4 regions of the Serratia sp. 121840015-1 genome follow, and region 1 is predicted to be linked to each of the others. Evidence: predicted binding sites of a transcription regulator. Region 1 holds the regulator's gene; each other region holds the start of a gene.

Region 1 (7,724 bases):
GCGCACTGGCGGCAGGCAACGCGCGCACCGGTTGCCCGGCGGTGAATTTCAACATGCGGCGTAAAATATCGGACGCGCTTTCACCGATGTGTTGCGTGTGGCTGGCAATATAACGGTAAAGCTCTTCGTCGACTTCAATAGTTTTCATCTTTATCCAATACTGTTTTTTCTACTTAGAACCTGAAGCCAGATCCTGCATTCAAGCCATGGGATTATAAGGTTAAAAGCGCTGGGGCGAACACAACAATGTGCCTCCGGACGGAAAATGCAGACTAATACCTATAGCCGGCACTGCCAAGCCCGCGCCGCGAAAATTCCGCATGATTCATCGTGCGATTCAATCATGATACCCTAATCTGAATCTCTCTCAGTATGAACTTCGCCATGAAATTACATTATCAACTGCTGGCCGCCGAGTCAGACGCGCTGCCGGTGCTGCTGATCCACGGGCTGTTCGGCAATCTGGACAACCTGGGCGTGCTGGCGCGCGATCTGCATAAACAGCACACGGTGATCAAGGTCGATCTGCGCAACCACGGCCTCTCCCCGCGCGCCGACGACATGAACTACGCCGCCATGGCGCAGGATCTGCTGGCGCTGCTCGACGAACTGCAGCTGGAGAAAGCGATCGTCATCGGCCATTCGATGGGCGGCAAAGCGGCGATGGCGCTGACCGCCATCGCGCCCGAGCGCGTCGCCAGGCTGATCGTCATCGACGTCGCGCCGGTGAATTACCAGACCCGCCGCCACGACGAGATCTTCGCCGCGCTGAAGGCCGTCAGCGCCGCCGGCATCACCCAGCGCCAGGCGGCTGCCCAGCTGATGCGCGACTACCTGCAGGAAGAAGGCGTGATCCAGTTCCTGCTGAAGTCCTTCCACAACGGCGAATGGCGCTTCAACCTGCCGGTGCTGATCGAACGCTACGAAGACATCACCGGCTGGCAGGAAGTCCCGGCCTGGCCGCATCCGACCCTGTTCATTCGCGGCGGCCTGTCGCCGTACGTGCAGGACAGCTACCGTGCGGCCATCGCCCGCCAGTTCCCGCAGGCCCGCGCGCACGTCGTCGCCGGCACCGGCCATTGGGTGCACGCCGAAAAACCGGAAGCGGTGCTGCGCACCATTCACCGTTTCCTCGACGAAGCCTGAAAAACGCACTCACCTGGCGAAAAAACGCGCTAAAGATAACGGCTTAGCGCGTTTAGCCCGCAGTTAGGCATTGTCGTCGCTCCATCTGCTGGGGTAATATGGCGCGCTATAATTTTGCCACCGCGCCAGCGCGTTCGCGAACGCCGGTTCGGGGGTGAATTTGGGTTAGGGTTTATTGGCCCGAAGTGTGTTAACCGATGCCTCCGGAAGCGTGCGAGCGCTTTTTGATGCAAACTCCCTTGCAGTACCGCTACCTATGGCAAAAGAACAAACGGATCGCACGACGCTGGATCTGTTCGCAGATGAACGCCGTCCGGGGCGCCCGAAAACCAACCCGCTTTCCCGCGATGAACAGCTTAGAATCAATAAGCGCAATCAGCTACGGCGCGATAAAGTGCGTGGATTGCGGCGCGTAGAGCTGAAAATCAACGCGGATGCGGTGGACGCCCTGAACAAACTGGCGGAACAGCGCAACATCAGCCGCAGCGAACTCATCGAGCAGATGCTGTTGGCACAACTGGCGGAAGAACAGCCGGAACATTGATCTCTTCGGCCGCACGCGCGGCGCGGCGTTAAGGACAACGCCGGATCGACCACGCTTTTCTTCATTCTCCGGCATCGCATAAATGCGATAAAACCCCGGCGCCACTTTCTGGCATGATACGCATTTACCGGTAAGAGACTGCGCCTGTCGGCGCCCGCCCCGGAGGCGAAAGGCTCTTGCCATGGCATCATTTTAATCGGCGTCAGCGGCGGCAGTGCCGGCGTCGAGTAATGCAATTACTTGAATTTAAAGGTTATACGCGATATGGCTACTGTAGGCATTTTCTTTGGCAGCGACACTGGCAATACCGAAAACATTGCCAAAATGATCCAGAAAATTCTCCAGAAACAGTTTGGCGACGACGTCTCTGAAGTGCATGACATCGCTAAAAGCAGCAAAGAAGACCTGGAAGGGTTCGATATCCTGCTGCTGGGTATCCCGACCTGGTACTACGGTGAAGCGCAGTGTGACTGGGATGATTTCTTCCCGACGCTGGAAGAAGTCGACTTCAACGGCAAACTGGTGGCGCTGTTCGGCTGCGGCGACCAGGAAGACTACGCGGAATACTTCTGTGACGCGATGGGCACCATCCGCGACATCATCGAACCGCGTGGCGCGGCCATCGTGGGCCACTGGCCGACCAAAGGCTACCACTTCGAGGCCTCCAAAGGCCTGGCGGACGACAGCCACTTCATCGGTCTGGCGATCGACGAAGACCGTCAGCCTGAGCTGACCAACGAGCGCGTGGACGCCTGGGTCAAACAAATCGTCGAAGAGCTGAGCCTGGCCGATATCGTCGGCTAAGCCCCGGCACTGGCGAAAGGTTGAACAAAGGCCCTGTAAAGTGCATAGTGTGCCCACAGGGCCGTCATCGGCAGCAGGGATTGCTGCGATAGAAGCTACAGATTTGTAACTTCCCACCCCGTCACGGTAGACTGAGATATCGGTTTATCCCATCCATCAAGGCGTTGCATGCAAAACATGCAATAGTGCAATTATATCTTTGTTAACAACCGGCGGTTTCCATTTAGTACAACCGGTTCTATAATGAGACGCATTAACTCTTTGTGCCGACCGATGCCACAGGCGAGTACGCCTCAACTTGATTAGCATAGTAACAGGACTGAATTCGCATGACCGACAACAACATCGCATTGAAGAAGGCCGGCTTAAAAGTCACGCTTCCGCGACTCAAAATCCTGGAAGTACTGCAAAATCCGGAATGCCATCACGTCAGTGCGGAAGATTTGTACAAAAAACTGATTGATATGGGCGAAGAGATCGGGCTGGCAACGGTTTATCGCGTACTGAACCAGTTTGACGATGCGGGCATTGTGACACGTCACAATTTCGAAGGCGGCAAGTCCGTGTTCGAGCTGACCCAACAGCATCACCACGATCACCTGATTTGCCTGGACTGCGGCAAAGTGATCGAATTCAGCGACGAATCCATCGAAGTGCGGCAGCGTGACATCGCCAAGCAGCACGGCATCAAGCTCACCAACCACAGCCTGTACCTGTACGGCCACTGTGAAACCGGTGACTGTCGCGAAGACGAAACGCTGCACGACAAGAAATAAGCCTGACCGGCTATGAAAAACCGCCTCACACCGAGGCGGTTTTTTTATGCCTGCCGTGCAAAGGGCAAAAAAATCCCCGGACAAGCCGGGGGAAAATCATGTCATGAAATATCACAATTGCAGCGGCACTGCTACTCCACGTACTACTCTCACTACAACGTCCGCCCTACGCCGACACGCGCGGGCGAACGCATTCCCCCTTCGTTATACGGCCGCCGCCAGGGCAGCAGGCCGTTGCACCGGGCTTAGACCTTCTCGGCGCGGCTGTAGCGCTTGCCGTCCGGGCTAACCGAACGCACCTGCACCTCACCGGACACCGCAGGCTTGGCCTTGGCGTCATAGCGCTGCCACTGCTTGCCGCCGTCGGTGGAGTACTCGATGCCCAATCCCGGCAGCGCGATATTCGCCTCCAGCTTGCCGCCCGCTACGCGTGCGCCCGGCACCGGCAGACGGTAAGCGACGCCACCTTTGTCCAGCTTGGCCAGTTCACGCTGCCCCAGGATATTGGCGAAGCGCAGCCAGTCTTTCTCCAGCGTCTTGGTATCGACAAAGTGGGTTTCCCCGCCTTTGTATTCGCGGCCGGCGCGATAGTCCTGCTCCCAACCGGCGCGGTGCCAGGCGCGTTCAGCCACCGACAGCGCGCGTGGGAAGATCATGTATTCCATCTGCGGATCGGTGCGCTGGGTTTCGCTCCACAGCTGAGCGGACAGCCCGTAGGCGCCCGGCCACGGCTTGTCGCTCTTGGCGTTGAAGTGGTTGCCGTCGCGGTCGACCGAAGTTTCCGCGTTCTGCGGCATGTTGTCCGGCGCGAAGCTGAACACCTTGCGCTCGTCGCTGAAGCGGGTACCCCAGTAGTAACCGCGCTCGTCCGGGTTCACCTCGTAAGGGAAGTCCATGTAGACGTAGTCCGGGTTGGAAACCACCACTTCATACCCTTTGTTGGCCCAGTCGTTGACGCTATCGAAACCGCCCCAGTACAGGGTATCCCAGAAGTTGACGCCCACGCGCGAGGTGGCGAACGCCTTCGCGTTCTCGGCGTCTTTCAGGCCATCCTGCCAGGCCTGCATTCTGTCGATGCCGTGCGCCTTCACCAGCTTGCTGACCTCTTGGCCGAAGTAGCTCGGCAGATGCTCCATGTCGGCCACCTTGCCTTCTTTGATCATCGTCTGGCACACCTGCGACTTGGCCCACGGCTTGTCTTCGTTGCTCTGATCGATGATGCCTTTGCCCGGCTCCGGTTTCGCCTTGTCGGTGTAGCCGGCGCCCAGGCGAATGTTTTTCGCTTCGTCGCCGCCGAAGTGCCAGGTCTTGATCGGCTGGCCGGCCTCTTTATGCATCTGGGCGATCTCGCCGATCACCTTGTCGACAAAACGCTGGGAAGAATCCAGGCACGGGTTCAGGTAGCTCTGGCGGTTAAAGAACTGCACGGAGGTGGTGTTGGAGGTATCGGTCGGATCCACCAGGCGGAATTCGTTGGCCTCTTGCTCTTTCCCGGCGGCATGCAGCTTTTTATAGCGCGCTTCCATCGAGACCACCGCGGCGCGGGCGTGTGCCGGCATGTCGATCTCCGGGATCACTTCAATCTGGCGTGCCTGGGCGTATTTGATGATGTCGATATAGTCCTGACGGCTGAAGAAGCCGCCGTAGACGTCCGGCCCCTGGCCGTACTGCGGCAGCAGACAGGTGGTTTCGCTCAGATCGTGGCAGCGCTGGCCGCCGACCTCCGTCAGCTCAGGCAAACCGGGGATCTCGATGCGCCAGCCTTCGTCATCGCTCAGGTGGAAGTGGAATTTGTTGAGCTTGTAGGCCGCCATCTGATCCAGCAGGCGCAGCACCGCGTCCTTCTTATGGAAGTTGCGCGCTACGTCGAGGAAAATGCCGCGATACTGGAAGCGTGGCGCATCGCTGGCGTCCAGCGTGGCGATCTTGCCGCTGCCGTCGCTCGGCACTAACGACAGGATCGACTGCAGCCCGTAGAACACCCCGGCCTGATCGAAGCCGATCACCCGCGCCTCTTTCTTGCCGATTTTCAGCTCATAGGCGCCCGGCACCGCCATCGCGCCTTTAAACTTGCCCGGCTGGATGTCGGTCTTGATCGGATAGCCGTTGGCCTGAACCGGCACACCCAGCAGCGCGAAGCGCTGGTTGACGACGTCTGCCGCCGGCTTGACCAGCGTGCTCAGATCCGGCGATACCCCTTTGCGCAAATCGACGTCCTGCGCGTGAACCTTCACCTGCATCGGCGTCGGCACGATCTGGCCGCGCAGCGCGCCGGCAGGCAGCGTCTGCAGATCGGCATTGCTGACAAAGCGCGAAGCCGGCGTCATCAGAATGTTTTTGTCGTCCTTGGTGCGCTTCCACTGGTCGCCGGTGAACGGCGCCACAAACTGGTCCAGGTTTTCGGTGTCGGTATTCGCCAGCATTTTCGGCTTGGCGTCGCCGGACGTGGCATACCAGCGCGGCAGGAAGTCGTTTCTGAACAGCTGCCAATATTCGGCGACCACCGGGATTTCCACCGCCTTACCGGCCGGGAAGCCGCTGAATTTGGCGGTCGGCTCCAGCTTGTACAGATCGCCGGTGAGGTGAGCAATCTTGAACTGGTCGTTGTCTACCCGCAGGGTCTGGCGCGGGCTGTGGAAATAGATGACCCAGTCTTTACCGTCGATCGCCTGGCCGTCGTTGCTGAGGGTGAACAACACCCGGTTGCATGAGGCCCAGTCGGCGCCCAGCGCCGCGCAATCCACGCCGTTTTCGCCGGCGCGGTTATCCAGCATTTTTACGTTCAGCTTCAGCTGGCTCAGCTGATCCACCAGCTGTTGATCGGCCATGGCGTTTCCCATGCTGCCCAGAAATCCCATCGTTGCCGTCAACGCGGCTAATGCGCTCAGTTTGAATGCGTTCATGTTCTTGTCCTTCTTAATTATTGTTATCGCGAATTTCTTGCCACAGCTTGCCGCACTTGGCGTCGTAGGCCTGACCGTTACCGCTGTGCACCGCCATAATGCAGTTCTGATAATCCATCACCCGCACCGTTTCCTGCGCGGCGAACTGCTGGTGCTGCTTCTCTTGTTTCAGCACGTTCAGCACCGCCTTACAGGGTTGCAGACGCTCCGGCGAACCTTCGGCGGTGTTGATGCAGGCGCTGTAAGCCTGCTTCAATTTGGCGTCTTCCGGCGGTGCGGCGGGTTGCGCACAGGCGCTCAAGGCCGCGGCGGCCGCCAACATCAGCATGATTTTTTTCATCGTTGAATTCCCTTAACTGCCCCCGGCGGCGAGGCCGGGGAACGCATCAGAAGATGGTGAATGGCGCGATGACCATGAACTTGACGTCTTTCTCGTCCTGGAAGATGTTGCCGTAACCGCCGCCCCAGCTCGGGATGTTGGTGTGGTTGTCATACTGGGTGTAGTGCAGCTTGATCAGGGTGCCCTTGGCGCGCCCTTCCTGGATGGTGTACATCGCGTCCAGGCTCCAGGCGCTTTCCTTCAGGCGCAGGCTCTGATCGTAGATCGGGTTGGTGCTCGGCTTGGCGTCCCAGGCGTAAACGTAGGAGCCGCCGACCGCCATGCCCGGCAGGTTCCAGTTGCTGAGGTCATACATCACGCCGGCGTACACCGCTTTCTCACCGTTGGCGTTAAAGTCGGAGCGGTTATCCCACCACACGTCCAGACGACCGTTGGACGAGGCGTAGGTCGGGGTCATGCGCTGCAGGAAGAAGCCCTGGTTGCCTTCCGCCTTGACCATGGTGCCTTCCAGACGCCAGTTGAACTGCCCGGTGGTGTAACCGAAGGTCAGCGCCTGCAGCCAGGCCAGGCCGTCGTAGATGCTGTTCGGATCGTTCTTGTCGCTGATGCGGTCTTCCGCACCGTAGAACTGGTAACTGGTGGTCAGCGGGTTGCCGAGCACATCGAATTTGTAAGACGCCTTGGTGAAGTATTGATTCACATAACCCTGCGCCTGGCCGAAGGCGGCTTCCAGCACCAGATCGTTTTTGAAATCGTACTTGGCGCCCAGCGAGTGCAGGTAGGAGACGCGCGTTTTCTTATCGTTCTGGCGGAAGTCGTCCATCTCGATATGCCACGGCGCCTTGTATTTATCGGTCCACATGTAGGAGAAGCTCAACGCACCGGCGTCGCCGTAGTCGAACTTGGCGCCGGCTTCGGCCCCCTGATAGGTGCCCGGCATAAAGCTCCAGTGCGGCGCCAGCAGGGTTTGGCCGCTCGGCTGAATATAGCCGGCGCGCGCCCAAACCGGGCCGTATTTGAATTTGGCGGCGGCTTTGTACAGGCTGACGCCGCCTTTGTCACCGGAATAGTCTTCGTCGTAGGTACGGTTTTTCGAGGAGAACGCGATCTCGTTCGGGTGGCCGCTGGCGCTGGATTCCGCCAGCTCGATGGCGGTAAAGGCACCGACGTCCAGACCAAACATGTCCCAGGCGTAGCCCGAAGCGAAATCC
Region 2 (7,724 bases), on a different contig from region 1:
CATGTTCATGCTTCATGCCGAGCGGCGCGCCGCTGTGCTTTTCGCGGCCGAAAATGGTTTCCTGCTCCTGCAGCGGCGTGCGATCCCAAAACTCCACGCGGAAGCGAATAATACGCGCCGCCTGGTAGCTGCCGCCCGCCGTCCACGCCGGCTCGCCGACGTTGTCGCCGACCCACACCACCTTATCCATCAGCGGTTTGTCGTCGGTTTTCGGGTTGGCGGTGCCGTCTTTGAAACCCAGCAGGTTGATCGGCGTCTCTTTGCCTTTGCTGCGCGCCGCATGCGCGGAGATAAACCCTTCGCGCTTCCAGCGCACGCTGAGCAGATCCGGCGAATGCTTGATGATGTCGCGCAGTGCGTGGATCACCGTTTCATTGGTGTTGGCGCAGATCTGCAGCAGCAGATCACCGTGGCAAAGCCCGGCGTCCAGCGCATCGTTGGGGAAGCGGGTCATTTTCTGCAACCGCAGCGGCTTTTGCGCCTGCAGGCCAAAACGTTCGTCGAACAGCGATGCGCCGACCGAGACGGTGATGGTCAGGTTGTCCGGGTAAATCTCCGGCCCCATGATCCCCGAATCGAGCGGCGGCAATTTGGCGTCCACCTCCGGCGCCTTGCCGCCGTGGGTCAGGAACGCGATGCGGTCAGTCAGCAGCCGGAACAGGCGCTCCAGATCCGCTTTGCTGGTCGCCAGCACGTCGAACGCCACCAGCATCATCGCCGCCTGTTGCGGGGTCAGCACCCCGGCCTGATGGCGGCCATAAAACGGCTGTTTCTGCCAGCGCTCATCCTGCGGCGCCGCCAACGGCTCCGCCGCTTTGTCCGCCGCCTGCACCAGGCGGCTGCCGCCCAGCGCCAGCGCGCTCAGCCCCAGCCCCTGCAGCAAACGGCGGCGTGAAGGGGATGCCGCCTCCTGAGAGTGCGGGTGAGGCCCGTTATTCGGGCCTGCCTTGTTGCTCATAACCTTATGCCTCAGTCCAGACCCAATACGCCGCGCAGTTGGGAAAGGTCTTCCGCCAGCGTGGTGATCGGCCCTTTCAACGCATTGCGGTCGGCATCGGTCAGCTTCTCATAGGACTCATACCCCTCTTTGGTTTGGTACTTCGCCAAAATGGTGTCGACGGTTTTGAAGTTGGCGTCGATTTTGTCCAGCAGCGGCTTGTTGGCTTTGACCAACAGCGGGCGCAGCAGGTTGACGATCTTCTGCGCGCCGTCGACGTTGGCCTGGAAATCCCACAGGTCGGTGCGGCTGTAACGGTCTTCTTCACCGCTGATCTTGCTGGCCGCCACTTCTTCGATCAGCCCGGCTGCGCCGCCCACCACCTTGCTCGGCGGGAAGGTCAGTTCACCCACGCGTTTTTGCAGTTCAACGGTGTCGTGATACAGACGATCGGCATATTTGCCCATGTCTTTGGTCGAGTTGTCGGCAAACAGCGCCTTCTCCAGACGGTGGAAGCCGGTAAAGTTCGGATCCGCCGATTTCTTCTCGTAGTCGTCTTCACGGGCGTCGATGCTGCCGTCCAGATCGGAGAACAGCTCGGCGATCGGCTCGATGCGCTCATAGTGCTGGCGGGTCGGCGCGTACAGCTTGCGCGCTTGCTCCACGTTGCCGGCCTTCACCGCGTCGGTGAACAGCTTGGTCTGTTTCACCAGCCCGTCGACTTCTTTGATAACGTAGACTTTGTATTCGGCGATCGGGCCAACCAGATCCAGCGCGTTTGGTTTGCCGTCGGTGGCACCGTTGGTGGCTGCAGTGACGGTCAGTTTGCCTTTCGGGTTGCTCAGCAGCCCGCAGGTCATGTCGTATTCGCCCGCTTCCAGCGTGGCGGTCATTTTCTGGGTGAAGCCCGGCGCGATGTTTTCGCGCTCTTCCACCACCATCACCCCTTTCAGGATTTCCCATTCGACGTTTTTCTGGCTGGTGTTATGCACCACAAACTGCGTCTTGCCGGCCGGCACCGTCAGCTGCATCGGTTCGCACTGCTTGTCGTTGACCGTGACTTTGACCTGCGGCACGTCCGCCGCCAACGCGTCGATGCTCAGCGCAAACGCCGGGATAGCCAGTAATGCTGCGTGCAACGCCTTGCGGCGAAATAACGGAGTAGACATACGAGATTCCCTATTAAACATTAATGATTGATTTTACGTTGCGCCGGGGCCGCTGCCGGCTCCGCGCGCTGCGGCAGGAAAAAGAAAATCAGCGCCGGGATCAGATACAGGAAATAGACGGCCACTTCGCTGACCGTCGGCGCTTCCTGATAACCGAGAATACCTTCCAGCAGGGTGCCGAACAGCGAATGGGTCGACAGGGTGCTGCTGAAATCGAAGGCGATGTCCTGGAAGTGGTTCCACAGGCCGGCTTCGTGGAAGGCGCGGATCGCCCCGGCGGCCAGGCCGGCGGCGACGAACAGAATGAACAGGCTGGTCCATTTGAAAAACTTGGCCAGGTGCAGCTTCACCCCGCCCCAATAAATCATCATGCCCAGCACGATGGCGGCCACCAGGCCGAGCACCGCGCCGATCGGCGCCGCGGCGCCCACGTCTTGCTGGAACGCCGCCAGCAGGAAGAACACCGACTCCAGCCCTTCGCGCGCCACGGCGAAAAACACCATCGCAACCAGCGCCCAACCCTGCCCTTTACCGGCGCTGAGCGCCTGATCGATCGCCCCTTCCAGATGCACCTTGACCGACTTGGACACCTTACGCATCCAGAACACCATATAGGTGAGGATCACCACCGCCACCACCGCCACGATGCCCTCGAACAGCTCCTGCTGTTTCTGCGGGAACTCGCCGGTGGTTTCATTGATGAAGATGCCGAGCGTCAGACACAGCGCCGCAGCGACAATCACGCCGATCCACACCGCGCCCAGCCATTGGCTGCGCTGCGTGCGCTTCAGGTAGCTGGCGATCAGGCTGACGATCAGCGCGGCCTCCAGCCCCTCACGGAACATGATAAGAAAGGGAACGAACATAAATAATCACCCCTGAAAAGACCGCGGCGGCAGAGACGGTGGTTGCGAAATGAGCCGCGGCGACTATGTAAAGAAACGTAAAAACCAACGAGAGTGATTATCATTCTGCCAAGAATAAATACAAGAGGCATGACGGTGATTTTTTCTAATCAAATGTCGCCAGGTGTTACAGCTGGATGACGGCGATCGGCAGACAAAAAAAAGGGGCGCTCTGCGCGCCCCTTACCGACTGACATCGAACGGCGTTACACCGTTTTGTACTCGGCTTCCGCCTGATCGAAACGCTCGGTCATGGTGGCGGAAGGCTGGCGGCCCATCAGGCTCACCACCACGATGGCGAGGCAACCCAGGATGAAGCCAGGGATGATTTCATACAGCCCCAGCCATTCGTACTGTTTCCAGACGATCACCGTCACCGCACCGACCAGCATACCGGCCAGCGCGCCGTTGCGGGTCATGCGCGACCACATCACCGAAATCAGCACCACCGGACCGAAGGCGGCGCCGAAACCGGCCCAGGCGTAGCTCACCAGGCCCAGCACGCGGTTCTCCGGATTGGCCGCCAGCGCGATGGCGATCAAGGCCACCACCAGCACCATCACGCGGCCGACCCACACCAGCTCGCGCTGGCTGGCGCCTTTACGCAGGAACGCCTTGTACAGGTCTTCGGTGATCGCGCTGGAGCACACCAGCAGCTGGCAGCTCAGGGTACTCATGACCGCCGCCAGAATCGCCGACAGCAGCACGCCTGCTACCCATGGGTTGAACAGCAGCATCGCCAGTTCGATGAACACGCGTTCCCCGTTCTGCGACACGTTACCGGCTTGATCCGGGTTGTTGGCGAAGTAAGCAATACCGAAGAAACCGACGGCGATGGTGCCGGCCAGGCACAGGATCATCCAGGTCATGCTGATGCGACGCGCGCTGCGGATGGTGCGGTGAGAATCCGCCGCCATGAAACGCGCCAGGATGTGCGGCTGGCCGAAGTAGCCCAGGCCCCACCCCAGCAGCGACAGGATGGCGACGAAGTTCAGCCCTTTCAGCATGTCGAGGTTGGCCGGGTTCTGCGCCTGGATCACCAGCATCGAGGTATCGATGCCGCCGACGGCGAAGATCACGATCACCGGCGTCAGGATCAGCGCGAAAATCATCAGGCTGGCCTGCACGGTGTCGGTCCAGCTTACCGCCAGGAAACCGCCGATAAAGGTGTAGAGGATGGTCGCCGCGGCGCCGGCCCACAGGGCGGTTTCGTAGCTCATGCCGAAGGTGCTTTCGAACAGGCGCGCGCCGGCTACGATGCCGGAGGCGCAGTAAATGGTGAAGAACACCAGGATGACGATGGCCGAGATCACGCGCAGCAGCTTGCTGTTGTCTTCAAAGCGGCTGGTGAAATAATCCGGCAGCGTCAGGGCGTTGTTGTTGGCTTCGGTATGTACTCGCAGCCTTCCTGCCACCAGCTTCCAGTTCAGGTAAGCGCCGATGGTCAGGCCGATAGCGATCCAGCTTTCGGAGATGCCGGAGAGGAAGATGGCGCCCGGCAGGCCCATCAGCAACCAGCCGCTCATGTCGGAAGCGCCGGCGGACAGCGCGGTCACCACGCTGCCCAAACTGCGGCCGCCGAGAATATAGTCATCAAAGTTGTTGGTTGCCCGGTAGGCAAGCAGGCCGATCAGCACCATCCCGAAAATGTACACCAGGAAGGTCACCAGCATAGGTGTGCTCATTGTCATTTAATTCTCCACTTTCATTATTATTCGCGTTTCGCTCCGGCCAAGCCGGCGCCGGTAAACCCACGCGCAATGCATTTCACTGGCCGCCGCGCCGGAACGTGGCGCAGCCTGCTAGCAAGTGCAGGTAAAATAGTTTCTGCCCGTAATTGTTGACCGTCGGTTATCCTAGATGAGCCTTTCATCAACCAACAAGATATTTAACAACAAAGTTACACAAAGTTTACCCTGCGTCACATTTACCGGGCCTAAAGGTTGCACTCACGACAAGCAAAATGAGTTGCACCTGGTTATTACCCTTATATACCGCAAGGTAAAGCGTTTGCGGCATCATAAACCCCGCCGCATTCGCTCAATAACGCAACATTCGTGCCAACTGCCCATGTTAAAAAATCGATGAAACTCACACTTCGCTCATCAGCCTGATTTAACAAGGTTGCACAAAGTTGCAACATGCAGGATATTGTCTGCATTCTTGACACCACACATCACACGAACCTATCCCAACAGGCTTTCCGGCCTGCTGTTTGTCTAGCCTGATGGGATAGGTTCTAAACACAGGAGTTGGATAGGCATGGGCACTACCACAATGGGCGTGAAACTCGACGAGGCAACACGCGACCGGATCAAGAGCGCCGCACAGCGTATCGATCGCACGCCGCACTGGCTCATCAAGCAGGCCATCTTTAATTACCTCGAGCGTCTCGAGAGCGGTTCCGATATTCCTGAAATTCCAGCGCTGGCCGCTGCGGGCCAGCCTGAAGCGGACGACATTATGCCGCAAGCGCAGGAAGAGTCACACCAGCCATTCCTCGATTTCGCCGAACAAATTCTGCCGCAGTCGGTCACCCGCGCCGCCATCACCGCCGCCTATCGTCGCCCGGAGACCGAAGCGGTGCCGATGTTGCTCGAACAGGCGCGATTACCCGTCGATCTTGCTCAGGCTACTCACAAAATGGCCTACGGCATCGCCGAGAAGTTACGTAACCAAAAAAGTGCAAACGGCCGCGCCGGCATGGTGCAAGGCCTGCTGCAAGAGTTCTCCCTCTCCTCGCAGGAAGGCGTGGCGCTGATGTGCCTGGCGGAAGCGCTGTTGCGTATTCCGGACAAACCGACCCGCGATGCCCTGATCCGCGACAAGATCAGCAACGGCAACTGGCACTCGCACCTGGGGCGCAGCCCGTCGCTGTTCGTCAACGCCGCCACCTGGGGCCTGCTGTTCACCGGCAAGCTGGTGTCCACGCATAACGAAGCCAATCTGTCCCGTTCGCTGAACCGCATTATCGGCAAGAGCGGCGAGCCGCTGATCCGCAAAGGCGTGGACATGGCGATGCGCCTGATGGGCGAACAGTTCGTGACCGGCGAAACCATCGCCGAGGCGCTGGCCAACGCGCGCAAGCTCGAAGAAAAAGGCTTCCGCTACTCCTACGACATGCTGGGCGAAGCCGCCCTGACCGAAGCCGACGCGCAAGCCTACCTGGTTTCCTACCAGCAGGCGATCCACGCCATCGGCAAAGCCTCCAACGGCCGTGGCATCTATGAAGGCCCCGGCATCTCCATCAAGCTGTCCGCCCTGCACCCGCGCTACAGCCGCGCGCAGTACGAACGCGTCATGGAAGAGCTCTACCCGCGCCTGCTGTCGCTGACCCTGCAGGCACGCCAGTACGATATCGGCATCAACATCGATGCCGAAGAGGCCGACCGCCTGGAGATCTCGCTCGATCTGCTGGAGAAGCTGTGCTTCGAACCGCAGCTGGCCGGCTGGAATGGCATCGGCTTCGTGATCCAGGCCTACCAAAAACGTTGTCCGTTCGCCATCGACGCGGTGATCGACATGGCGCAACGCAGCCGCCGTCGCCTGATGATCCGTCTGGTGAAGGGCGCCTACTGGGACAGCGAAATCAAACGCGCCCAGATGGACGGCCTGGAAGGCTACCCGGTCTACACCCGCAAGGTCTATACCGACGTTTCTTACCTGGCCTGCGCCCGCAAGCTGCTGTCGGTGCCGAACCTGATCTATCCGCAGTTCGCGACCCACAACGCCCATACCCTGAGCGCCATCTATCATCTGGCCGGCAACAACTACTACCCTGGGCAGTATGAGTTCCAGTGCCTGCACGGCATGGGTGAGCCGCTGTACGAGCAGGTGGTGGGTAAAGTGGCCGACGGCAAACTGAACCGCCCTTGCCGCATCTATGCGCCGGTCGGCACCCATGAAACGCTGCTGGCTTACCTGGTGCGCCGCCTGCTGGAAAACGGCGCCAACACCTCGTTCGTCAACCGCATCGCCGATGCCACCCTGCCGCTCGACGAGCTGGTGGCCGATCCGGTCAGCGCCGTGGAAACGCTGGCAGCCAGCGAAGGCCAGATTGGCCTGCCGCATCCGCGTATTCCGCTGCCGCGCGAGCTGTACGGCGAGAAACGCACTAACTCCAGCGGTCTGGATCTGTCCAACGAACAGCGTCTGGCCTCGCTCTCCAGCGCCCTGCTCACCAGCGCCAGCCATCCGTGGCGCGCGGAACCGATCATCGACGCCGAATTGGATCAGGGCGTGGAGCAACCGGTAATCAACCCGGCCGAGCCGGGCGATGTGGTCGGCTACGTGCGTGAAGCCACCGAAGGCGAAGTCAGCCGTGCGCTCGACGCCGCCGCGGCCGCCGGCCCAATCTGGTTCGCTACGCCGCCGACGGAGCGCGCCGCGATCCTCGAACGCGCCGCCGAGTTGATGGAGAGTCAGCTGCAAAGCCTGCTGGGCATTCTGGTGCGTGAAGCGGGTAAAACCTTCAACAACGCCATCGCCGAAGTGCGCGAAGCGGTGGACTTCCTGCACTACTACGCCGGCCAGGTGCGCGACGATTTCGCCAACGACAGCCACCGTCCGCTGGGCCCAGTGGTCTGCATCAGCCCGTGGAACTTCCCGCTGGCGATCTTCACCGGCCAAATCGCCGCGGCGCTGGCGGCGGGCAACAGCGTGCTGGCCAAACCGGCCGAGCAAACGCCATTGGTCGCCGCGCAGGCGGTGCGC
Region 3 (7,724 bases), on a different contig from region 1:
GCCTGCATCATGGCGCCGGCCGCCGGATCGAGATGCTCGAGTGCGGCGTCGAAAGCCTGTTCCGCCGCCGGCTCCAGTTCGCCGGATACGGCCTGAACCTGCATGAACTCAGCGCTAGCGGCTTCTTCAACCACCAACCGGCCATCACGGATCCTGGCGCCCAGCGCCGGGTGCGCCGCGCGCAGCTGGTCCAACGCATCACGCAGCTGTTCCGGCTGCAGCTCGGCAGGCACGCGCAGGAAAACGCCGTGCGCAAAGCGGCGATGCATATCGCCCGTTTCGGCGAACCAGTGCAGGATCGGCAGCCCGTCGATCGGGCCTTGCTGCACGCTGCGTGAGGCCTGAGAGTCTACGGCCAGCGGCTGCATCGCCTGCGCCATGCGCGCGGGGGTGTGCAGCGCGAAGATCTCGCGCGGCCGCAGCAGATAACCGTTGCGCCGCAGGGCGGTGCCCAGCCCCATCGCCGAGATGCTGTCGCCGCCGAGCGCAAAGAAATCGTCGTCGGCGCCGACGCGCTCCATCCCCAATAAGTTGGCCATCGCGCGGCAAATCAGCCTTTCCTGCTCGGTGGCCGGTTCGCGAATGCTTTGCGCCAGCGTCTCCTGCGGTTTGGGCAGCGCCTGGCGGTCAATCTTGCCGTTGACGTTGAGCGGCAGCTCCGGCATCACCACCAGGATCGCCGGCACCATATAATCCGGCAGACGCTGCGCCAGCTGGCCCAGCAGCTCGTTTTGCAGCGCCGGCGAGGCGCGGCGCGCGTCATCCTGTACCGAGCAGTAGCCGATCAGGCGATAGGTGGCGCCGATCGGCTCGGCGATCACCACCGCACGCCCCACGTCCGGCAAGGCGGCCAAGGCGCTTTCCACCTCACCCAGCTCGACGCGGAAGCCGCGCACCTTGATTTGGTGATCGGTCCGGCCAATGAACACCAACTGGCCCTCCGCGCTCCAGCGCATCAGATCGCCGCTGCGGTACATCACCTCGCCTTCGGCGAACGGGTTGGCGACAAAGCGCGCCGCCGTCAGATCCGGGCGCCGCAGGTAACCGCGTGCAATGCCTTTGCCGGAAATGTACAGCTCGCCCGCCGCGCCGATCGGCACCGGCTGCAGGCGGCTGTCGAGCAGCCAAACTGAGGTATTGGCGAGGGGACGGCCGATCACCGGCTGGTCTGCGGCCGTCACCGGCGCGCCGAGGGTATCGACGGTGTATTCGGATGGGCCGTAATAGTTGTGGATCTCCACCTCCGGATGCTGCTGCATCAGGTTCCACAGCGTCGGCGTCGCCGCCTCGCCGCCGATCATCACGAACGACGGCAGCGGAAACTGCCCCTTCAGCAGGCCGCAGTCCACCAGTTGCGAGAAGAACGACGGCGTGATGTCCAGCAGATCGATCGGCGTCTGTTGGGTTTGTTCCAGCAGCGCCCAGGGGTCGCGGCGCAGCTCCTCATCGAAGATAACCAGTTCGCTGCCCATCATCATGCAGAACAGCGGTTCCCAGGAGGAGTCGAAAGAAAACGAGGCGGTATGGCCGGCGCGCAAGCGGCGCGCGTGGCGAGCCTGGAATTTTTCGATCGCCGGGCCGAACAGAGAGGCCTGGTGCGACAGGAACAGGTTCAGCAGCCCGCGGTGGGTGGACATGACGCCCTTGGGTTTGCCGGTCGAGCCGGAGGTGTAAATCATGTAGGCGAGATGCGCCTCGCTCAGCGGCACGCGCCGCTCGGCATCCGTTATCGGCGTGCCCTCGGCGGCCGCGCAGCGCGCCAGGCACGGGGCGTCGTCCAGGCACAATACCTGCGGCAGATCCGGCATGTTGGCCCGCGTGGCGCGATGGGTCAGCAACATCACCGGCCGCGCGTCGTCGCACATCAGCACCAAACGTTCACGCGGATAGTCCAGATCGAGTGGCATATAGGCTGCGCCGCTGGCCAGCACGCCGAACAGCGCGACCAGCGTGTCCACCGAGCGCGGAATGCCGATGGCGACCACGTCTTCGGCGCCGATGCCGCTTTCGATCAGCACTCGCCCCAGCTGCATCACCCGTTCGGAAAGCTGCCGGTAGCTGAGGCGCACGTCGCCGCAGGCCACCGCCAACGCCTCGGGCTGGCGCTCAACCTGGCGCTGGAACGCATCCATGATCGAGACCATGCCCGCCGGCGGCGCCAGCTCTGCGCCACGCCCCCAGGCCGCGAGTTGACGCAGCTCCCCTTCGCCGATCAACGCCAGTTGACCGTGCGGTTGATGCGGCTGCCGCGCCAGCTGCTGCAGCCAATGGCCGATGCGCTCCGCGTGATGATGCAAGGTGCACGGCGAGTATTTGGCCGGGTTGGCGACCAAAGACAGCGTCAGCACGCCGCTTCGAAAACCGATCTCAAACTCCAGATCGTCGACCGGCCCCATCGCCAGCGTATGGGTGACGGCCGCCTGACCGTCGAACGACAAGGCGCCGTGGTAAACCTTGACGTTGACCACCGGGCCATACAGTTCCTGATGGCCGCCGACCAGGCCGAGATCGCGTTTGATCTGCTCCGCCTCATAGCGTTGATGGCGACGCGCCTGCTTGATCTCCGCCACGGTGGCCTGGCAGACGTCCGCCAGCGACAGATCCGGCGTCACGTTCAGCAGCAGCGGCAGCACGTTGACCACCGGGCCGACCGCCGCCAGCGCCTGCGACCCCATCCGGCGCATGAAAGGAAAACCGATTGAGAAGCGGGTTTCGCCGCTCATGCGCGCCAGATACATCGCCAGCGCCGCCGTGACGATATCGGCCGGTTGCAGCGACTGCAGCGCATCATCGCGCCGCGCTTCGTCAAACAGCGATTCAGGCAGTACCAGCGCCTGTTTGAGCGGCCGGGCGCCCGGTTCAACCTCCCGGTTTTCCGTCGATAACGACAGCGGCGACGGCAAATCGCGCAGATGCTGGCGCCAGAATTCGGCCGCCCGCTCACGTGCGGGCGACGTTTGCCATTGCTGAAACTCTTCCACCACCTTGCCGAACGGGGTAAACGGCGAGGCCGCCGGCGCCAGCCCGTGGCGCAGCGCGCGATAGAGATCGGCGATCCGGCGGGTGATGGCTTCGAAGCTGAAGCCGTCCAGGGTCAGATGATGAAAGCGCTGGTACCAGAACCAGCGATCGGCGCTGACGCGGATCACCACATGGCGATAAAGCGGCCGCTCGCCGTCTGCCGGCAGTTCCTGCGCCAGATCGTCGTTCATCAGCGCCAGCGCCGCCTGTTCGGCGTCCGGCCGTGCGCTGAAATCGAGCCACTCCGGCGCCTGCACGCGTGCGGGGTCGGCTATCAGCGGCAAACGCTGCACCGGCTGGCCGTCCTGCGCCTCAAAGAATCGCGCCTGAACCGTATCCGCTTCGGCCAGCCCTTGACGGATGGCGCGCTCCAGCGCCGAACGATCGATAGCGCCGTGCAGTTCGGTGTAGTGCGCCACGGCGAAGCCGTTGCGGCGCAGCGCGATTTGGTCGGCGATCCAGATCCCCGGTTGCGCTGCAACCAGCGGATACTCCCGATACTCGACCTGAGTATCCGGCAAAGAAAGCGTTTCTGACATGGTGTCTGTCCTTTTCCTCAAACGGAATGTATCGATGTGGCTGCCTGGCGCTTAACGCGCCGCATCCGCCGCTTTCAGCGCCGCCGGCCGCATGTCCTGCCAGTGCGTTTCGATGTAGTCGATGCATTCGCCGCGCGACGCTGGCCCCATCAGCACGCGCCACCCCTGCGGCGTCTCGGCAAACTGCGGCCACAGCGAATACTGCTGCTGCGCGTTGACCAAAACGGTGAAACGGAGGCTTTCGTCATCGAACGGGTTTTGTTGTTCCTGAGTCATTTGCATTACCTGTCTGTCAAAATGTGTGGGTTATTCCATCGCGGAAAGCAGCTGGCGCACGCCGTCCACCAGGCCGCCGCGCCAGCAGAGCGCATCGTGCCCGCCGGAAAACACGCGGTATTCGGCGCGGTGCCCCGCCGCCGTCAGCGCCTGGTGCATCTGGCGATTAACGAATTCGATGTCCGCCTCCCGATCGCCGGCTTGCTGAATCACGGTGAGCGTGGGCGCCGCCGCGTCGCGTTGCCGAACCTGGCGTATCAGCCAGCCTTCCTCCAGTTCGTGGCGTTTTTCGAACTGGGTAACGAATTGCACCGTGGGCCACCAGAAGGAGCCGGACTGGCTCAGCACGCGGCCGAAGCGTTCCGGCCAGTGCACACCGGCATATAACGCCGCCAGCCCGCCGTAGCTTTGGCCGGCGACGACGGTGCGCGCCCCTTCCTCACTGAACGCTTCGCGCTTCTGCGCCTGCGGCAGCAGCTCTTCGATGATTGCCTGCCAGAAGGCGGCGTTGCAGGGCAGCTCGTTTTCCCGGTGTTCACCGTCGATCGCATCGATCAGCAGCCAGCACGCGGGCGGCAGCCACCCTTTTGCAGTTTCGTGCTCGATCACCGGCAACAGCGCGTGCCTTTCGATCCAGTTTTGGCCATCGAGCAATAGCACCAACGGGCGGTTCGCTTTCACCGCCGCGTCGCCGCTGGCATACAGCCAAACGCGCCGCTGGTTATCCAGACGTTCGCTGCGCCACTGAAAAAGCTGTAGCCGCGCCTCGTCCAATCGCCGATCGGCGGCCTGCCAGGCGCTTTGGTCGTCGGCATCCGGCCCTTGCGCCAGGGAAACCGGGCGCGGGCGATGCGAAGGCCCCAGCGAAAGGCGATTCAGCGGATCGGCGATCGCCAGCGGGAACAGCGATACCCACCAGGCGCGCTGCTGGCGATCGCGCAACGTGTCGTCGCCGCTGAAGACGGGGGGAAGATCTCGCTTTGTGATGGGGATCAGGCTGTAGCTGCCGCGCCAGCGGCGATCGATAACGGCGGCGCCGTACCAAACGTCGGTGCCGGGGAGCCTGGTCAGGCTGCTGGGGGACGTGCTGTGATGATCGGTAATGCCGTTGATATCGGCGTAAACGCGGCATATCGGCGAGTGCCGTTCATCGCCGGCGGGATCGCGCCACAGCCAGGTCATTTTGACGTGGCTGTCATCGTGCGGCTCGACGATGGGCGAGCCTTGTGAGGCGACTTTCTGCCACCACGCGGGCTGCCCTGCCGCCTCTTCACGCAGCCATTGCGCCGCCAATCCCTCATGACCGTTTTCTGGCCTCTTTTCCGGCAAAAACTCCATAGCGCCCCTTACATAACATGAGTGATTTTTACAAAACCTGACAATCGTATTGATACTCATTATCATTTTCAATACTATTTGTCGGATTTTTACCGTCGTGCACACACGGCGTTTCCGCGTCGACGGGTGAAGAGCGCTTGTCGGCATTTCGGGGTTTATCAGGGTGGCATGACACACGAAAGCAGGTATGCAGGAGAGATAATGAAGATTAAAAACAAAGGGATAGAAAACGCGAACGCGGAGGCGATGTCCGCCAAGCGTCTGTTGCTAGGATCGGCGCTGGCCTTACTGCCCTTCGCGCCACACGTGTCCGCCGCCGCGGACGAGACGATTCTGGTGACCGCCGACGCGCAAAACAGCGTGACCGCCCCGGTCAAAGGGATCGTCGCCAAAGAGAGCGCCGCCGGCACCAAGACCGCCGCCTCTCTGCGTAAAACGCCGCAGTCCATCTCGGTGGTCACGCGCGAGCAGATGAACGACCAGGAGCCGGCGTCGGTCGCCGACGCGCTGAACTACACCAGCGGGGTAATCACCACCTACCGCGGCAACTCCAACCGCAATGACGAAGTGATCAGCCGCGGCTTCCGCTATGCGCCCAAGCTGCTCGACGGCCTGCACTTTGGCCTTTCGAGCCAAAACGGCGGCGCCGGGCAGATCGATCCCTGGCTGCTGGAGCGCGTGGAGATGGTGCACGGCCCGGCCGGCGTGTTGTACGGCCAGGTCAGCCCCGGCGGCGTGGTGGTGATGACCAGCAAGCGCCCCACCGCCCAAAGCATTCACGAAGTCAAATTCAGCACCGGCAACCGCCATCTGGCGGAAACGGCGTTCGATTTCGGCGGCAAGCTCAACGACGACAATACCCTGTTCTACCGCCTGAACGGCATCGCCAGAACCGAACATGAGTTTGTCAAAGACAGCAAGCAGCAACGGGTGGCCATCGCGCCGGCCTTCACCTGGCTGCCGAACGAAGACACCAGCTTTACGCTGCTGACCAGCTACCAGAACGATCCGAAAGCCGGATCGCGCAACTTCCTGCCGCGCGCCGGCACGCTGTTCCCGACCAGCGCGGGCTATGTGCCCTACGACTTCAACATCAGCGAACCCAGCTTCAACAAGTCGCGGCGCGAGCAGGCGTCGATCGGCTACAGCCTCGAGCATAACTTCAGCGATGCGCTGTCGTTCACCCAGAACCTGCGCTTCACCCACCGCGATGAAGACTATAAATATCTGGTTTATAACGTAAACTCGAAGGTCAACGACCACACCGTCACCCGCATGGCGCAGCATGAAACGCAGATGACCAACGAGTTTGGCGTGGATAACCAGCTGAAGGGGTTGTTCGACACCGGCGAGGTGAAGCACACGGTGCTGGGCGGGCTGGATTACCGCTACAGCCATATCGATTCGAAGATGTATCGCGATCGCGGCAACGACTATCCGATCGACTGGGCCAACCCGGTTCGCCCCAGCATCGATGGCAGCACGCTGGCGCTGGCTTCCAGCGACTTGAAGACGCTGAATCAGGTCGGGGTGTATCTGCAGGACCAGCTGGAGTGGAATAACTGGAACCTGCTGCTGTCCGGCCGTCAGGACTGGTCGCAGGTCAACACCCGCGATCGCACCAGCGGCGGTAAAGAGCAGACCTACAACGATGCCCAGTTTACCGGCCGCGCGGGCCTGCTTTACGCCTTCGACAACGGCATTTCACCGTATGTCAGCTACAGCACCTCGTTCGATCCTAACCTGTACCCGAGCGCGCCGGGCGCCGATCCGCTCAAGCCGACCACCGGCAAACAAACCGAGGTGGGCGTGAAGTACCAGATCCCGGGCGGCAACACCCTGCTGACCCTCTCCTGGTTCGACATTACCCAGCGCAATGTGGCGTCCTATAACCGCCTCACCTCCGCCTACGAGCAGATCGGCGAGGTGAAATCCAAAGGGATTGAGGCGGAAGTGCACGCTCAGCCAACGCCAGAGATCAAGCTGACCGCCGCCTATACCTACACCGACGTGGTGACCAAAGACTCCAACTCGGCGGACGAAATCGGCCACAGCCCGGCGGGCATCCCGCGCCACGCGGCGTCCGCCTGGGGCAGCTACAGCTTCCTGAGCGGCGCGCTGAACGGCCTGACCGTCGGCAGCGGCGTGCGTTACATCGGCGATGCGCCGGCCGACGCCATCGGCCAGTACGATGTGCCGCACTACACGCTGTACGACGCAATGGTGAAATATGACCTCGGCCAGGCCTCGTCGGCGCTGCGCGGTGCAGCGCTTCAGCTCAACGTACAGAACCTGACGGACAAGAAATACGTTTCATCCTGCAGCGGCGAGTACGCCTGCTTCTACGGCAGCGGCCGCAGCATCATCGCTTCGGTCAACTACCGCTGGTAACAAAAATGGGCGGCCAGCGCCGCCCATTTCTTCCGCCTTTCCCGCCGCCTTTACTCCTGCTTCAGTTCCCGCAAATGCTTGTACACCGTGGCGCGCCCCATCGACAGCACGTTGGCGATGTAGTCGGCGGCGCTTTTGGCCTTGAACGCCCCCTGATGA
Region 4 (7,724 bases), on a different contig from region 1:
CGCGGCAGCCTGCTGTACTACGCATGGATTCTTGACGGCTTTCATAACAGATAAATTATCCATTGAGAGGTTAGTGTCATGAAATCATTGAAGATGATTATTGCAGCGGCAGTGCTGGGTTCGGTGTCTTTCGGCTCCATGGCGGCAACCCTGCTGACCAAGGAAGATCTGGATAAGAACCCGGGTAAATACGAGAAGATCGGCACCGTGACCACCACGGCGCAGACCACCTCGCCGATGGATGCCAAGGATGAGCTGTCCAAACTGGCGGACGAGAAGGGCGGTCAATACTACGTGATCCTGGCAGGCCGCGAGCACGGTAAATTCAGCGCCATCGCTGAAGTTTACAAAGACAAGCAATAAGCCTTCAACGGCAAGGGGCGCCGCTGCGGCGCCCCTGATCGTCAGGCCTTCAGCCGGTAGAAAACCGTGCTGCACCCCTGGCCCTGCGGGCAGCCTTTGCAACTGCCGCTCAGACAGGCGCCGTCATCCTGTTCGATACGCTCTACTTTTCCCATCGCCGCCAAACGGTCCAGCATCGCCTGCACCAACGGCAGCGGCGTCGCCAGCGATTGGCTGAGCTGCTGCGCCTGAGCGCTGCCAAGCAGCGCCAGCGCATCGCGCACCTGCAGCAGCCCGGCCATCAGTGACAGCTCCCCTTGGCGCCCTGGCAACAGGCCGCCGGCGTAGCGTTGCCCAGGCGCACCGTAACGCGGCTGCGCGCCCGGCGCAGGCCGAACAGCACCAGCAGGTTCACCGCCAGCACCACCAGGATCGCCGTCAGGCTGTACTGCGGGTGTTGGTTGAAGGTGGCCACCTGGTAGAACAGCGTCGCCAGCGAGTAGGCCACGTTCAGCCCCCACAGAATAGAGAAGGTCATCCAGCCGCGGCTCGATTCACGGGCGATGGCGCCCATCACCGAGACGCAAGGCACATACAGCAGCACGAAGATCAGGTAGCTGTAGGCGGAGATGCCGGAGCCGAATTTGCTGCTCATTACGCCCATCGAGCCGACGCCCATCTCGCCGTCGCCCTTGCTGGCTTCGATTGGGTTGGAGAGCACGCTCAGGCTGAAGGTGTTTTTCAGGCCGTCCCAGGTTTCGTTCAGCGCGCCGCCCAGCTCATCGAGCAGGTTGAAGTTGGCGGCGTCGAACGCCTCTTTGTTGATGTGCTCGGCGGTGTACAACGTGTTCAGCGTGCCGACCACCACTTCTTTCGCCATCGCGCCGGTCACCAGGCCGACGGTGGCCTGCCAGTTATCGCTGTGGACGCCCATCGGCTGCAGCAGCGGCGTCAACACCTTGGAGACCGAGGCCAGCGCGGAGTCGTTGATATTGTCGACCGTCTTGCCGCTGAACGAGAAGCTGTTCAGGCCGCCGATGAACATGCTGGCCACCACGATCACCTTACCGGCGCGCAGCACGAAGCCTTTCAGCCGCTGCCAGGTTTGCAGCAGCAGGCTTTTCAGGTGCGGCACGTGGTAGACCGGCAGCTCCATCACGAACGGCGAGGCCTCGCCACGCATGATGGTGTATTTGAGCACCAGACCGGTGAGGATCGCCACCGCAATGCCGAGCATGTACAGCGAGAACACCACCCCGGCGCCGTCCTGGCCGAAGAAAGCGGCGGCGAACACCGCAAAGATCGCCAGACGGGCACCGCACGACATGAACGGCGCCATCATGATGGTGATCAGGCGCTCACGCTGGGCGTCCAGCGTCCGGGCACCCATGATGGACGGCACGTTGCAGCCGAAGCCGACGATCAGCGGCACGAAGGATTTGCCCGGCAGCCCGAGCGCCTGCATCAGGCGGTCCATCACGAACGCCGCGCGCGCCATGTAGCCGGAATCCTCCAGGAAGGACAGGAACAGGTACATCATGCCGATCTGCGGCACCAGCGGCAGCACGGTGTTGATACCACCGCCGATGCCCTGCGCCAGGAAAACGGTCAGCCAGTCGGGGAAGTGCAGGGTGTAGCCGAGCCACTGAATGCCCTGAATGAAGATCGCCGCCGAGCCGATATCGAAGATCGGCTGCAGCGCGCCGCCGATGTTGATCGCCAGCAGGAACATCAGGTACATCACCAGCAGGAAGATCGGCACACCCAGCCAGCGGTTGAGGATCACTTTATCCAGCATCTCGGTCAGGCGGTTGGGCATCGCCTGCTGCGAGTTGCTGACCGCGTCGCACAGGGCGGCGATAGACTGATAGCGCGCGTCGGCGATCACCAGCGCCGGGTCTTCTTGCTGCTGCTGTTGCAACGCCTGGGTGGCCGCAGGCAGCAGTGCGACGGCGGGGCCGGCCAGCCGGTGGCTGTAGATGTCGCCTTCCAGCATCTGCAGCGCCAGCCAGCGGCGCTGTACTGCCGGCAGCGTTTGCGGCATGGCGTCGCTCAGCGTGGCGACCGCTTTCAGCAACCGCGGCGGATAGTTCACCAGCGCCTGCTGTTCGTTGATGTGGTGATTATCGATCATCTGTTTCAGCACGCCGATGCCGTCGGCGCGGGTGGAGACCATCGGCACCACCGGGCAGCCGAGGCGCGCCGACAGCGCGGCGACGTCGATATCGATATGCTGGCTTGTGGCGATGTCGAGCATGTTCAGCGCCACGATGCAGGGAATGCCCAGCTCCAGCAGCTGCAGCGTCAGATAGAGGTTGCGCTCCAGGTTGGAGGCGTCGACCACGTTGATCAGCAGATCGGCGTCGCCGCTCAAAATGTAGTGGCAGGCGATCTGCTCATCGAGCGAGGTTTGCTCTGAAATGGTGGTCAGGGAATAGGTGCCCGGCAAATCGACCAGCCGCACGTCGGACTGCGGGGTCGTGAAATGGCCTTCTTTGCGTTCGACCGTCACGCCCGCCCAGTTGCCGACCCGTTGGCGTGCGCCGGTCAGCTGGTTGAACAGCGTGGTTTTGCCGGAGTTCGGGTTACCGATTAAGCCGATGGTGAGTTTTTTCATAGTTCAGCGTGTCGTCTTCAAGGAGAACAGCGCCGGCGCAAGGGCGCGTCGGCAAACGGAGGGCGTGCCGGCTCAGGACTGGCCGTCGAGCTGCAGCAGCGCCAGATCCTTCCTGCGCAGCACCAGGCTGACGCGGCGAGTTTTAATTTCTATCGGATCGCCCAGCGGCGCGACGCGCACCACGTCGAACGAAGAGCCGGGCAGCATGCCGAGCGATAACAATTTCTGGCGGTAGGCCGGCGCAATTTCACCGGAAAAGCCGACAATCTTATACGTGCGTTTAGGTTGAAGCTGCATGTGATTAACCTTCCGGGTGCCGATGAACATCGGGCTGATGATAATTGGACGTTGCCGGCGAAAATGCCACGCCGTCGGCGGTATTCATCCATAAGGTCATGCAATAAAGTGAGCGCAAATAATAGTAATTATCATTATCGCGTTCAATACAAAAAGTAAGGGTATTGTAACCAATTATTATGGCGACGACAGTTTTTGATGGCGTTGCCTAGATTAATGACGTTTTACCACCGCTGGCGAGCGGGAACAAATGAGAATGACGAGTTAAATCAGTTACGTATTTGTAGCCGAGTTTTCTCGTTTGCAAACTTCGAGGGTTTTTTCCCTTTATTTATTTCCGCCGAAAGGCAATTCAATAACATTATTCCGGCGTAATGCGAGCGGTAACCATTTGTGTTTCGTTCACAATTCGCGAGATGAAACAGGCGTGTTAACGAAGTTGTTAATAAATGGCTGCGGAGAGGATTTTTATTGCCTGAATAATGGGAGGACGGTCACGCAGGAACGGGGCGTAAAAAGATAACGGTTTATTGAGACGGGTCAAAAAATGCCGCAGGTTTTATTCATCAGAAAGGGCGGAGCAGGCTCCGCCCTGACGGTTCTGGCTTAGCGTTTCTTACCGAACGCCGCGGCCAGCGCGTCGCCCATGGCGCTGTTGCCGGCCGGCGCCGCGTTGCGCGGTTTGGCCTTGTTGCCGCCCGCCGAACGGTTGGCGTTGTCGCGCGTTTGCGCCGGCGCATTGCCGCCGCGGCGCGGCGAACCTTCGCCCGGTTGCTCATCCAGCCGCATGCTCAGCGCGATGCGTTTGCGTTGCAGATCGACTTCCATCACCTTCACTTTGACGATGTCGCCGGCCTTCACCACGGTATGCGGATCTTCAACGAACTTGTCCGCCAGCGAGGAGATGTGCACCAGGCCGTCCTGATGCACGCCGATATCCACGAAGGCGCCGAAGTTGGTGACGTTGGTGACCGATCCTTCGAGGATCATGCCCACCTGCAGATCGTTGAGGGTTTCCACGCCTTCGGCAAAGGTCGCGGTTTTGAACTCCGGACGCGGATCGCGGCCCGGTTTCTCCAGCTCTTTCAGGATGTCGGTAACCGTCGGCACGCCGAACTTGTCGTCGGTGAAATCGACCGCTTTGAGACTGCGCACCGCCGAAGCGTTGCCCATCAGGTCCTGCAGCGCCTGCTCGGTAGCGGCCAGAATGCGTTGCACCACCGGGTAGGCTTCCGGGTGAACGGTCGAAGCGTCCAGCGGATTGTCGCCGTGGTTGATGCGCAGGAAGCCGGCGCACTGTTCGAAGGCCTTCGGCCCCAGACGGCTGACCTTCAGCAGCTGTTCACGGTTGCTGAAGCGGCCGTTCTCGTCGCGCCAGTTGACGATGTTCTGGGCCATCATGCGCGTCAGGCCGGCCACGCGGGTCAGCAACGGCACCGACGCAGTGTTCAGGTCGACGCCGACGGCGTTCACGCAGTCTTCCACCACCGAGTCCAGCTTCTTCGCCAGCTGGCTCTGGCTGACGTCATGCTGATACTGGCCGACGCCGATGGATTTCGGGTCGATCTTCACCAGCTCCGCCAGCGGATCCTGCAGGCGACGGGCAATGGACACCGCGCCACGCAGCGACACGTCGAGATCCGGGAATTCCTGCGCCGCCAGTTCGGACGCGGAATACACCGACGCACCCGCTTCGCTGACGATCACTTTCTGCGCCCGGACGTCGCTGAACTGCTTTTGCAGGTCGAGATAGAAACGCTCGGTTTCACGCGAAGCGGTGCCGTTGCCGATCGCCACCAGTTCCACGTGGTGTTTGATGCACAGCGCCGCGACGATGGTGGCGGCTTTGGCCGCTTGCCCGGTGTGCGGGTAGACGGTGTCGGTGGCCACCAGCTTGCCGGTCGCGTCGACCACGGCGACTTTCACCCCGGTGCGCAGGCCAGGATCGAGGCCCATGGTGGCGCGCATGCCGGCCGGTGCGGCCATCAACAGATCATGCATGTTGCGGGCGAACACGTTGATCGCTTCGTCTTCCGCGCGTTCGCGCACCGTGCCCATCAGCTCGGTTTCCAGGTGCAGCAGCACCTTGATGCGCCAGGTCCAGTTGACCACCGCCTTGCGCCAGGCGTCGGCCGGGGCGTTGTTCAGGCGCAGGTTGAGGTGGTTGATGATGATCAGCTCCGCCTGGCTTTCGCGCGGCGCTTCCTCAAACTGCGGATCGGCGTTCAGCGCCAGCTGCAGCACGCCTTCGTTGCGGCCGCGGAACATCGCCAGCGCGCGGTGCGAAGGCACCTGAGAAATCGGTTCGTGGTGATCGAAGTAGTCGCGGAACTTGGCGCCTTCTTCTTCCTTGCCCTCGACCACTTTGGACACCAGATGGGCGTTTTTCCACAGGTAGTCGCGCACCTTGGCCAGCAGCGCGGCGTCTTCGGCGAAGCGCTCCATCAGGATATAGCGCGCGCCGTCGAGGGCGGCTTTGACGTCCGCCACGCCCTTGTCGGCATCGACGTAGCGTTCAGCCAGCTGTTCCGGCTGCTGTTGCGGATCCTGCCACAGCGCGTCCGCCAGCGGTTCCAGACCGGCCTCGATGGCGATCTGGCCGCGGGTGCGGCGCTTCGGTTTGTACGGCAGGTAGAGGTCTTCGAGTTCGGTCTTGCTCAGCGTGGCGTTGATCGCCCCCGCCAGTTGTTCGGTCAGTTTGCCCTGTTCATCGATCGACTTCAGGATGGTCTGGCGACGATCTTCCAGTTCACGCAGATAACCCAGGCGGGTTTCCAGCTGGCGCAGTTGGGTGTCGTCCAGGCCCCCGGTGACTTCCTTACGATAGCGTGCAATAAAGGGCACGGTATTACCTTCATCCAGCAGACGGATGGCGGAGTCGACTTGCTCCGGCCGGGCCTGCAGTTCTGTTGCAATAATGCGGCTCAGTGGGTCATTCATAGGTCTGGTATCTGTATTGAGAACGGTGAATAAACAGGGGACAGTTATACGGATTGATCGCGGAAAATGCCAGCGGAGCGGGCCGCCGCCGCGCGGCCGCGGCGTGGAGAACAGCTCAGGCGGTGGCGTTGGCGGCGGTTCGGAAAAAGCTGAAAGCTTACTTCGGGTAGTCTATCTCGTTCACGTACCACTGCGCCTCGCCCAGCGGCGTATTGACGGTGGCGACGTCCCCGACCTCTTTTTTCAGCAGGGCGCGCGCCATCGGCGCGTCGATGGAGATGTAATCCTTGCGGCCGAAGATCTCGTCGTAACCGACGATGCGAAAGCGTTTGGTCTCGCCGTCTTCGTTCTCTACTTCCACCCAGGCGCCGAAGAACACTTTGCCTTCCTGCTGCGGGGAGTAATCGACGATCTTCAGCTGCTCCAGGCATTTGGTCAGATAGCGGACGCGGCGGTCAATTTCGCGCAGCCGCTTCTTGTTGTACTGGTAGTCGGCGTTTTCGCTTCTGTCGCCCAGGCTGGCGGCCCAGGTCACTTTCTTGGTCACCTCGGGGCGTTCTTCGCGCCAGAGGTAATCCAGCTCTTGTTTGAGCTTGTCATACCCTTCACGGGTTATCAGTTGAGTTCTCATCGTGATTTATCTTTATGGGGCCACCGCCACAGTGTACGTGAATGCGCAGGGCTTTAGAAATGGCGTGGGGGCCTGCGCGTTGTCGCACGGTTTTTATTCAGTTTGCGCAGCTTTTAACAATCGGGAGTATGCTTAGCGATAGCGGAAAAGGAATGTGACGAAAGGAGGATATCTGGCGAGAGAGACAAGGAATTTTGGCGCACAACCCAACACATTGAAGGTATTACCGCATGGAATTTAAAGATTACTACGCAACGATGGGCGTTGAGCCCAACGCCGATCTGAAAACCATCAAAACGGCCTACCGCCGGCTGGCGCGTAAATATCACCCTGACGTGAGCACCGAAGAAGACGCCGAGAGCAAATTCAAGGAGCTGGCCGAAGCCTATGAGGTGCTGAAGGACGAAGAGCGCCGCGCCGAGTACGATCAGATCCGGCTGCACCGCAACGATCCGAACTTTGGCCGCCAGGCGCGCGGCGAGCACGGTGGCTATCAGCAGAGCGCTTCATGGCATGGCGGCGGTGCCGACGCACAAGACTTCTCCGATTTCTTCGAAAGCATGTTCGGCGGGCGTGCGGCAGGCGGGCACCGCTCCGCTTCGCACTCGCACGGTGGGCATGGCTTCCGCGGCCAGGATCTCGAGATGGAGGTGCCGCTGTTCCTCGAGGAAACGCTGCATGGCCAAAGCCGCGAGATCGCCTACAAGCTGCCGGTGTACGACGAGCTGGGGCGGCAGGTGAGCGAAGCCAGCAAAACGCTGAACGTGAAAATCCCGGCCGGCGTGGGCGACGGCGAGCGCATTCGCCTCAAGGGGCAGGGCGTTGCCGGCGTGGGCGGCGGCCAGAACGGCGACCTGTATCTGGTCATCCGCCTCGCGCCGCATCCGCTGTTCGAGA

Evidence for each region. Region 1 encodes Fur, which represses iron uptake genes when iron is present. Its sites were predicted from a motif close to ATAATAATGAGAACNACTATCAA; they were not measured.
Region 2: a site for Fur is predicted at 3,054-3,076, ahead of efeU (iron uptake transporter permease EfeU). Genes of this name have one in related genera too.
Region 3: a site for Fur is predicted at 5,224-5,246, ahead of fes (enterochelin esterase). Genes of this name have one in related genera too.
Region 4: a site for Fur is predicted at 3,375-3,397, ahead of feoA (ferrous iron transporter A). Genes of this name have one in related genera too.

The regions. Positions count from the first base shown of each region.
Region 1 covers NZ_JBSEYF010000003.1:362,380-370,103, reverse strand. The annotation lists gene seqA (replication initiation negative regulator SeqA) at 1-148, opposite strand, end outside; gene ybfF (esterase) at 373-1,146, shown strand; gene ybfE (LexA regulated protein) at 1,403-1,690, shown strand; gene fldA (flavodoxin FldA) at 1,955-2,494, shown strand; gene fur (ferric iron uptake transcriptional regulator) at 2,824-3,270, shown strand; gene ACUXAC_RS17995 (beta-N-acetylhexosaminidase) at 3,516-6,173, opposite strand; gene chiQ (ChiQ/YbfN family lipoprotein) at 6,187-6,513, opposite strand; gene chiP (chitoporin ChiP) at 6,560-7,724, opposite strand, start outside.
Region 2 covers NZ_JBSEYF010000001.1:951,678-959,401, reverse strand. The annotation lists gene efeB (iron uptake transporter deferrochelatase/peroxidase subunit) at 1-958, opposite strand, end outside; gene efeO (iron uptake system protein EfeO) at 970-2,106, opposite strand; gene efeU (iron uptake transporter permease EfeU) at 2,127-2,972, opposite strand; gene putP (sodium/proline symporter PutP) at 3,218-4,702, opposite strand; gene putA (trifunctional transcriptional regulator/proline dehydrogenase/L-glutamate gamma-semialdehyde dehydrogenase) at 5,274-7,724, shown strand, end outside.
Region 3 covers NZ_JBSEYF010000001.1:1,479,975-1,487,698, reverse strand. The annotation lists gene ACUXAC_RS07115 (amino acid adenylation domain-containing protein) at 1-3,560, opposite strand, end outside; gene ACUXAC_RS07110 (MbtH family protein) at 3,612-3,836, opposite strand; gene fes (enterochelin esterase) at 3,867-5,174, opposite strand; gene ACUXAC_RS07100 (TonB-dependent siderophore receptor) at 5,376-7,565, shown strand; gene ACUXAC_RS07095 (helix-turn-helix transcriptional regulator) at 7,616-7,724, opposite strand, start outside.
Region 4 covers NZ_JBSEYF010000007.1:95,604-103,327, reverse strand. The annotation lists gene ACUXAC_RS23585 (YdgH/BhsA/McbA-like domain containing protein) at 79-363, shown strand; gene ACUXAC_RS23580 (FeoC-like transcriptional regulator) at 405-644, opposite strand; gene feoB (Fe(2+) transporter permease subunit FeoB) at 644-2,959, opposite strand; gene feoA (ferrous iron transporter A) at 3,032-3,256, opposite strand; gene ACUXAC_RS23565 (Tex family protein) at 3,863-6,196, opposite strand; gene greB (transcription elongation factor GreB) at 6,354-6,827, opposite strand; gene cbpA (curved DNA-binding protein) at 7,058-7,724, shown strand, end outside.